2 regions of the Serratia sp. YWN4 genome follow, and region 2 is predicted to be linked to the other one. Evidence: predicted binding sites of a transcription regulator. Region 2 holds the regulator's gene; the other holds the start of a gene.

Region 1 (4,286 bases), 1.4 Mb from region 2:
GCACAAGCGCCGCAGGGGCGAGCCTTTGAGCGCTTTACCCGTTTCGGGCCGCTGGCGCTGTTGCCGATGTCGCAGGGGCGCAGTTCGCTGGTCTGGTGTCATGCCAGAGCAGATCGGGCGCAGGTGGATAGCTGGGACGATGCGCGTTTCCTTAGGGAACTACAGCAGGCGTTCGGCTGGCGGTTGGGAAAAATACTGCAAGTGGGCCAGCGCCACAGTTATCTTTTAAGTCTATTGATGGCGAACCAGCATGTCAGCCACCGCTTGGCGCTGGTGGGGAACGCGGCGCAGACGCTGCACCCGATCGCCGGGCAAGGTTTCAACTTGGGCCTGCGCGACGTGATGTCGTTGGCAGAAACGCTGGCAGCAGCGGCACAGGCCGGTGAAGATCTGGGGGCTTATGAGCTATTGAGCCGTTATCAGCAGCGGCGGCAGCAGGATCAGCAGGCGACCATTGGCGTAACCGACGGTTTGATCCGCTTGTTTGCCAACGACTATGCTCCGCTGGTTGCCGGGCGTAATCTGGGGCTGATGGCGATGGAGCAGTTACCGGCGGTGCGTGACGCTTTCGCCAAACGCACCTTGGGCTGGGTTGAGCGCTAAATTTCCCGTTTTTGGGCGTCCGCTAATTTAAGGAATTAAAGCAGCATGCAATCGTTTGATGTGATTATCGCCGGTGGCGGTATGGTCGGGTTGGCGCTGGCCTGCGGTTTGCAGGGCAGTGGCCTGCGCGTGGCGGTGCTGGAACAGCGGCAGCCGGAAAACTCGCCGTTGCAGGAGCTTCCGGCGCTGCGCGTCTCCGCCATTAATGCTGCCAGCGAGCGCCTGCTGCAACAGATTGGCGTGTGGGATGACATTCTCAACCTGCGCGCCAGCGCGTATAACGCGATGGAAGTGTGGGATCGCGACAGCTTCGGCAAGATCGCCTTCCGGGGCGATGAATGTGGTTTCAGCCATTTGGGCCATATTATTGAAAATGAGGTTATCCAGCAGGCGTTGTGGAAAAAGGCACAAGCGCTGGCCGAGGTAACGCTGATCGCCCCTGCGGCGTTGAAACAGGTGGCCTGGGGCGAGAATGACGCCTTTATCACGCTGGAAGATGGCCGGATGTTGACCGCCCGCTTGCTGGTGGGTGCCGATGGCGCCAATTCCTGGCTGCGCCAGCATGCCGATATCCCGCTGACCTTCTGGGATTACCGCCACAGCGCACTGGTGGCCACTATCCGCACAGAAGAACCACATTTTGCCACGGCGCGCCAGATTTTCCACGGCGACGGTATTCTGGCCTTCCTGCCATTTAACGATCCGCATCTGAGCTCAATTGTCTGGTCGGTAGCACCAGAAGCAGCCGAACGGCTAAAGCAGCTTGAACCAACAGCGTTTAACCGCGAACTGGCCATGACCTTCGATATGCGTTTGGGCAACTGCGTGCTGGAAAGTGAACGCCTGACCTTCCCGCTCACCGGGCGTTATGCCCGCAGCTTCGCCGCCCATCGTCTGGCGCTGGTGGGGGATGCGGCGCACACCGTGCATCCGCTGGCAGGGCAAGGGGTGAATCTGGGCTTTATGGATGCCGCCGAACTGATATCCGAACTTAAACGCCTGCAACGTCAGGGTAAAGACATCGGTCAACACCTGTATCTGCGCCGCTATGAGCGCCGTCGCAAACATGGTGCAGCGGTGATGTTGGCCAGTATGCAAGGGTTCCGCGAACTGTTTGCCGGTAATAACCCAGCTAAAAAGTTACTGCGCGACGTTGGATTGCGCTTGGCAGACAGCCTGCCGGGCGTGAAGCCCAAGCTGGTACGCCAGGCGATGGGCCTGAATGATTTGCCCGAGTGGTTGGTTTAATTTCTGTACCGAGGCCAGATTCCTGGCCTCTTCGTATTTCCCCCGCATTAAAATTTGTCCGGTCAGATAGCCATTGCTTTCTTTTATCTCCCCTTCATTTGAAAAATTCTAATTTCGGTTACTTTTTACCATTACTTTTTCTAATCTCATGGTTGGCAATGAAAAACCAAAACCCTCCGGCTGACCGCCTGTTTGTTACATAACTTCGGATTTATACCGCTTTAATTGTGTCTTTTGTGCCTTTAAGCGCAGTTTTCCAGTGTAAAACTCTGCACACTAGCGTGGCAATTTACGGAGCTTGAACGATGTTGAGTATATTTTAACTTATGGTTAACGCGTTCGTTCGGTGGTAAGTTCAAGGTCAAGGTATCGTTTGCGTCGTGCTGGTTTGCTGCTTATGCCAGCACGGCAATGTGTATTGAGCAGTCAGCGTGCGCCACGCAATCAGGCCCGTAAGACGTTCCACGAGCCACACCTGCCTCATTGCGTAGCAACACCCTGTCTTCGGCTTTTTGAGTGGAAAGAGGGAAAAGATGACAAAGCAAACCCCACTGTACGATCAGCACGTGGCGTGCGGTGCGCGCATGGTCGATTTTCATGGCTGGATGATGCCGCTGCATTACGGCTCTCAGCTTGATGAGCACCACCGGGTGCGCCAGGATGCGGGCATGTTTGATGTTTCCCACATGACCATTGTGGATCTGCACGGTGCCCGCACTCGCGAATTTCTGCGTTATCTGCTGGCGAATGATGTCGCCAAACTCACTCAATCGGGCAAAGCGCTGTATAGCGGCATGCTGAATGCGTCCGGCGGCGTGATTGACGATCTGATCGTTTACTTCTTCACCGAAGATTATTTCCGCCTGGTGGTGAATTCCGCCACGCGTGACAAAGACTTAGCCTGGATCGAACAACATGCTGCGCCCTACGGCGTTGAACTGACGGTGCGTGACGATCTGGCGCTGATCGCGGTGCAAGGCCCGCAGGCCAAAGAGCGTGCCGCCACCTTATTTACCCCGCAGCAAAAGCAGGCTGTGGAAGGCATGAAGCCCTTCTTTGGTGTGCAGGCTGGGGATCTGTTTATCGCCACCACCGGTTACACCGGTGAAGCGGGCTATGAAATTGCCCTGCCAAAAGAGCGGGCGGTCGATTTTTGGCAGCAACTGCTGGCCGCTGGCGTCAAGCCCGCCGGGCTGGGGGCGCGTGATACTCTGCGCCTGGAAGCCGGTATGAACCTGTACGGGCAGGAAATGGACGAGGGGATCTCGCCGCTGGCCGCCAATATGGGTTGGACTATCGCCTGGGCACCGCAGGATCGCCAGTTTATCGGCCGTGCAGCGTTGGAACAGCAGCGTGAGCAGGGCACTGAACAGCTGGTTGGTTTGATCATGACGGAAAAAGGCGTGTTACGTAATGAATTGCCAGTACGTTTCACCGATGCAGCCGGTCTGGTGCATGAAGGTGTGATTACCAGCGGCTCCTTCTCACCGACCTTGGGCTATAGTATTGCGTTGGCGCGTGTGCCTGCCGGTATCGGCGAGCAGGCGGTGGTACAGATCCGTAACCGGGAAATGCCAGTAAAAGTGACTAAACCTGGTTTTGTGCGCGCCGGTAAGTCCCTGATCAATTAGTTTCTATTTTTTGAAGGAGTAGCAGGTCAATGAGCAATGTGCCAACAGAACTGAAATACGCCGCATCCCATGAGTGGGTGCGTGATGAAGGCAACGGCGAATACGTGGTGGGGATCACCGAACACGCGCAGGAGCTGCTGGGCGATATGGTATTTGTCGATCTGCCGGAAGTGGGCGCCACCGTTTCTGCCGGTGATGATTGTGCCGTCGCGGAGTCCGTGAAGGCCGCTTCGGATATTTATGCGCCAATCAGCGGTGAAGTCATTGCCGTCAATGGCGATCTGGAAGCCTCCCCGGAACTGGTCAACAGCGAGCCGTATGGCGATGGCTGGTTGTTCCGCATCAAGGCTTCTGACGCAGCAGAGTTAGACGATCTGCTGGATGCCGATGCATACCAGGCTTCTATCGACGAGTAATAAGTTCAACGCCCCGCATGTGACTCCACAAGGGGCGTTTTGCAGTTCAGGCTAGATCCCGTACCCCGCAAGCATTCAGGAATTCGTAGCAATGACCCAGACACTCAGCCAACTTGAACACAGCGAAGCGTTTATCGAACGCCACATTGGCCCTTCTGCGCAGCAACAGCAGCAGATGCTGGATGCAGTGGGCGCACGCACGCTCAGCGCGCTTATCCAACAGATTGTGCCAGCAGACATTCAACTGCCTGGGCCACCGCCGGTGGGCGATGCGGTCACTGAACATCAGGCATTGGCCGAGCTGAAGGCGATTGCGGCGCAGAATCAGCGCTACAAATCCTATATCGGTATGGGCTATAGCGCGGTGCTGACGCCGCCGGTGATCCTG
Region 2 (4,286 bases):
GGATACGCATGTGACACCGGGCAATGTCCATGATAGCCAGCCCTTTATCGGGCGACTTGAGCGGCAGGTAGAGCGCTTCGGTCTGGAGCCGGTGGCGGTGGGTGTGGACGCGGGTTACTTCACCGCCGCGGTGTGCCATCTGACACAGGAAATGGGTATCGCGCTGGTTCCCGGCTATCGGCGGCCGCACAAAGGTCAGAATGAGTTCCAGAAAAAGCACTTCAGGTATGATGAGGCACGGGAAGTGTATGTGTGCCCGGCAGGCGAATTGCTGATATATAGCACGACAGACCGTAACGGTTATCAGCATTACCGTTCAGACCCGGCAGTGTGCCAGCGCTGTGAGCAGAGGCAGCAATGTACGCAGAACAGCAAGGCACAGAAAACGATAACGCGGCATGTGTGGGAAGAGGCGAAAGAGGAAGCCAACAGGTTACGGCTGACGAAATGGGGCAAGAAAATCTACGCGCGGCGCAAAGAGACGGTGGAGAGAAGCTTCGCGGATGCGAAACAGCACCATGGCCATCGGTATGCGCGGTTCCGTGGACTGTCAAAAGTGCAGATGCAGTGCCTGCTGGCGGCCACAGCGCAGAATATGAAAAAGATGGCGCTGCTGGCGCTTCTTTATTGTCTTTACCGGTGGTGGAAAGCGTCTTGGGAAGGCCAGAAAGGTGCCTTGGGCGAACAGAAGTCGCCAATGACGGGGTTATGGAAAAATATCGCGATCGCGACCTGCGGTCGCTAAAAAAGAAGAACCCCACCTGAAGAAGTGGGGTTAGTCAGCAGTCTGAAGGCGCAGCATGCTGCGCCTTTATTATTTCTTGGTATGAATCAGTTCAATGCGGCGATAAAACCGAAAACAATAATCATTGCCAAAGCACAAACGGTGGTAATCAATGACATCTTCAAATCGGTATCCATAACGACTCCCTATCAGATTGGCTTCACTAAGCATAAAATCCACATGATTAATGCGTCAAATCATTTTCACACAGTTCGTGACTAAAATCTTGTTATCATTTCCCTCGTTATAATGCCGAATAGATCTTCCACTTTGCGTCGATATGGGACAGAATCCGCAGTTCACAACTGCGTACCGGCAAAATGCCCCTCCTGTTTAAGCGGCTTACGAACTCAGCACTAAAAACTCAGCTTCCGCTTATCTGGAGAGAGATCTACGCAGGCAAACGATTAACATCATACTCACATACCATAACCTGTGGGTTCAGGAGTCATTCTTTAGATGGCAACGATTAAAGATGTAGCCAAACGCGCTGGCGTTTCCACTACCACCGTTTCGCACGTCATCAATAAAACGCGTTTCGTCGCCGAAGAAACAAAAGAGGCCGTTCGGGCTGCGATCAAAGATCTGCACTACTCCCCGAGCGCCGTCGCACGCAGCCTCAAGGTTAACCACACCAAATCGATCGGCTTGCTCGCGACCTCGAGTGAAGCGCCCTACTTTGCTGAAGTAATCGAAGCGGTAGAGAACAGTTGCTACAGCAAAGGCTATACCCTGATCCTCTGTAACTCACACAATAATCTCGACAAGCAGCAGGCCTATCTGGCGATGCTGGCGCAAAAGCGTGTTGATGGCCTGCTGGTGATGTGCTCGGAATACCCAGATCAGTTACTGGGCATGCTGGAGGATTATCGCAATATCCCAATGGTGGTGATGGATTGGGGTGCTGCACGCGGTGATTTTACCGACACCATTATCGATAACGCCTTTGAGGGCGGTTATCTGGCTGGTCGTTATCTGCTGGAGCGTGGCCACCGTGATATCGGCGCTATTCCAGGGCAACTGTCACGCAACACCGGCGGCGGCCGCCATCAGGGGTTCCTGAAGGCGCTGCAAGAGGCCAATGTTGAGGTGCGTGAAGAGTGGATCGTCCAAGGGGATTTTGAACCCGATTCGGGTTACAAGGCCATGCACCAGATCCTGTCGCAGAAGCACCGTCCTACTGCGGTATTCTGCGGGGGCGATATTATGGCAATGGGGGCGATTTGTGCCGCCGACGAACTGGGGCTGCGCGTCCCGCAGGATATTTCGGTGATCGGTTACGATAACGTGCGTAACGCGCGCTATTTCACCCCGGCGCTAACCACCATCCACCAGCCGAAAGAGCGCCTGGGGGAAATGGCTTTCACCATGCTGCTGGATCGCATTATCAGCAAGCGTGAAGAGTCCCAAGTGATTGAAGTGCATCCAAAACTGATCGAGCGCCGTTCCGTGGCCGATGGCCCGTTCATCGATTATCGCCGCTAGTCTCTTCGCTCAGCCACTCCTGGTTGAGCGTTTCACTGTCCCCCAAATACTCCAGTAGCCAAGCCATCGCCGGTGATTGTGCGTTCTGCTGCCAGGTCAGGCAGCAGGCACTGGCGGGAAACGGCTCCTGCAATTGCAAGGCTACCAGTTCCCCGCTTTGCACTAACGGCAGCACGCGATGCGCTGGTACCATGCCAACACACAACCCGCTGCGCAAGCAGTCTACGGCGGAAACCCAATCGGGCACGGTAAGCCGCCGCTGATTATCCAATGACCAAGTCACTCGCTTGGGCAAGTTGCGCGAAGTATCTTCCAACAACAGAGAGGGATAAGGCCGCAGTTGATCGTTGCGCAGCAAACCGCTCAGGCTGGCCAACGGATGTGACGCGCTAACCACACATAGCCAGTTCATAAAGCCCATATCGCGAAAGGCAAAACCACCGCCCACCGGCACCGCGCGCGTGGCCCCGATAGCCATCTCAGCCCGGCCATCCACCAGCGCGTCCCACACGCCGTTAAACACTTCCGGTTGCACCATCAGTTCCACATCGGGGAAGTGGCGATAAAAATCCACTACCAGTTGGCGGCTGCGCTGCGGCTTAACAATAATATCCACTGCGATTTTTAGCTGCCCGCGCCAGCCATTAGCCACCTGCTGACATTGACGGCGTGTATCAAGCATTTTTTTGATAACAGTACGCGCTTCTTTTACAAACAGCGCCCCGGCAGGCGTCAATTCCACATCACGATGACGGCGTTCAAACAGCGGCACCGCCAACCATTGCTCCAATTGTCGCACGGTATAACTCACCGCAGACGGCACACGGTGCAACTCCTGTGCTGCCGCACTGAAACTGCCGGTGCGCGCTACCGCATCAACCACATCGAGTGAATATTCAGACCACATCTCTTTTTGCCTTCAATTTTTTTAATAGCACTTAGCAAATATTACCGTTTCACAAGCAGAGATCCAGCCGGATACACTGGCCGGCGCTAAAAAACCTGCAATAAGAAATATTAATGAGAAATACCATGCAAAATTTTGGATTTATGTTTTATCTCGCTGGCCTGAGTATGCTGGGTTATCTGGCCACCGATATGTATCTGCCCGCCTTTGGTGCCATGCAACAGGATTTGCAAATCTCCGCCAGTGCCATCAGCGCCAGCCTGAGTATCTTTCTGGCTGGTTTCGCCTTTGCCCAACTGGTGTGGGGGCCGCTTTCCGATAAGCTGGGCCGCAAGCCAGTTCTGTTGTTTGGCCTGGCGTTGTTTGCTTTCGGCTGCCTGGGGATGCTATGGGTGCAAAATGCCGTTCAATTGTGGTCATTGCGTTTCATCCAGGCAATTGGAGTCTGCTCTGCCGCCGTAACCTGGCAGGCCATCGTGGTGGATCGCTATCGCGATGGCAAAGTTAACCGTATTTTCGCCACTATCATGCCATTGGTTGCACTTTCCCCAGCATTGGCCCCGCTGATCGGTGCCTGGCTGCTGAATCACCTGGGTTGGCGAGCGATCTTTGCGGTGCTGCTGGGTATCGCTGCCTTGTTGTTCGTCCCAACCCTGCTGCTGAAAGAGACGGCCAGAATCGTACCTTCTGCCGATAAAAAGCCCGGCCTCAGTTTCCTGCAAATCCTGAAGTCTCGGGTTTTCAGCGGCAACGTGATGATCTTTGCTGCCTGCTCTGCCAGCTTCTTTGCCTGGCTGACCGGTTCGCCGTTTATTCTCGGCAATATGGGATACAGCCCGAATGACATTGGCCTGAGTTATGTTCCACAGACGTTGGCCTTTTTATTCGGCGGCTACGGTTGTCGTACTGCGTTAAACCGCATTTCTGGCAAAACCTTGCTGCCGTGGCTGCTGGTAGCTTATGGAGTCAGCATGGTGGCGCTATATCTGGTCGCCACCTTGAGTCAACCGACATTAACTCGTCTGCTGATCCCATTCTGCTTTATGGCTTTGGTTAACGGTGCCAGCTACCCGATTCTGGTGGCCAATGCGCTGATGCCGTTCCCTGATA

Evidence for each region. Region 2 encodes PurR, which represses purine synthesis genes. Its sites were predicted from a motif close to CANGCAAACGTTTGCNTG; they were not measured.
Region 1: a site for PurR is predicted at 2,214-2,231, ahead of gcvT (glycine cleavage system aminomethyltransferase GcvT). Genes of this name have one in related genera too.

What each region holds. Positions count from the first base shown of each region.
Region 1 is NZ_CM147696.1:1,168,283-1,172,568, reverse strand. It holds gene ubiH (2-octaprenyl-6-methoxyphenyl hydroxylase) at 1-603, shown strand, start outside; gene ubiI (FAD-dependent 2-octaprenylphenol hydroxylase) at 649-1,851, shown strand; gene gcvT (glycine cleavage system aminomethyltransferase GcvT) at 2,385-3,482, shown strand; gene gcvH (glycine cleavage system protein GcvH) at 3,512-3,898, shown strand; gene gcvP (aminomethyl-transferring glycine dehydrogenase) at 3,990-4,286, shown strand, end outside.
Region 2 is NZ_CM147696.1:2,600,284-2,604,569, reverse strand. It holds gene ACX9GT_RS12420 (IS1182 family transposase) at 1-745, shown strand, start outside; gene cydH (cytochrome bd-I oxidase subunit CydH) at 832-921, opposite strand; gene purR (HTH-type transcriptional repressor PurR) at 1,244-2,269, shown strand; gene punR (DNA-binding transcriptional activator PunR) at 2,250-3,176, opposite strand; gene punC (purine nucleoside transporter PunC) at 3,290-4,286, shown strand, end outside.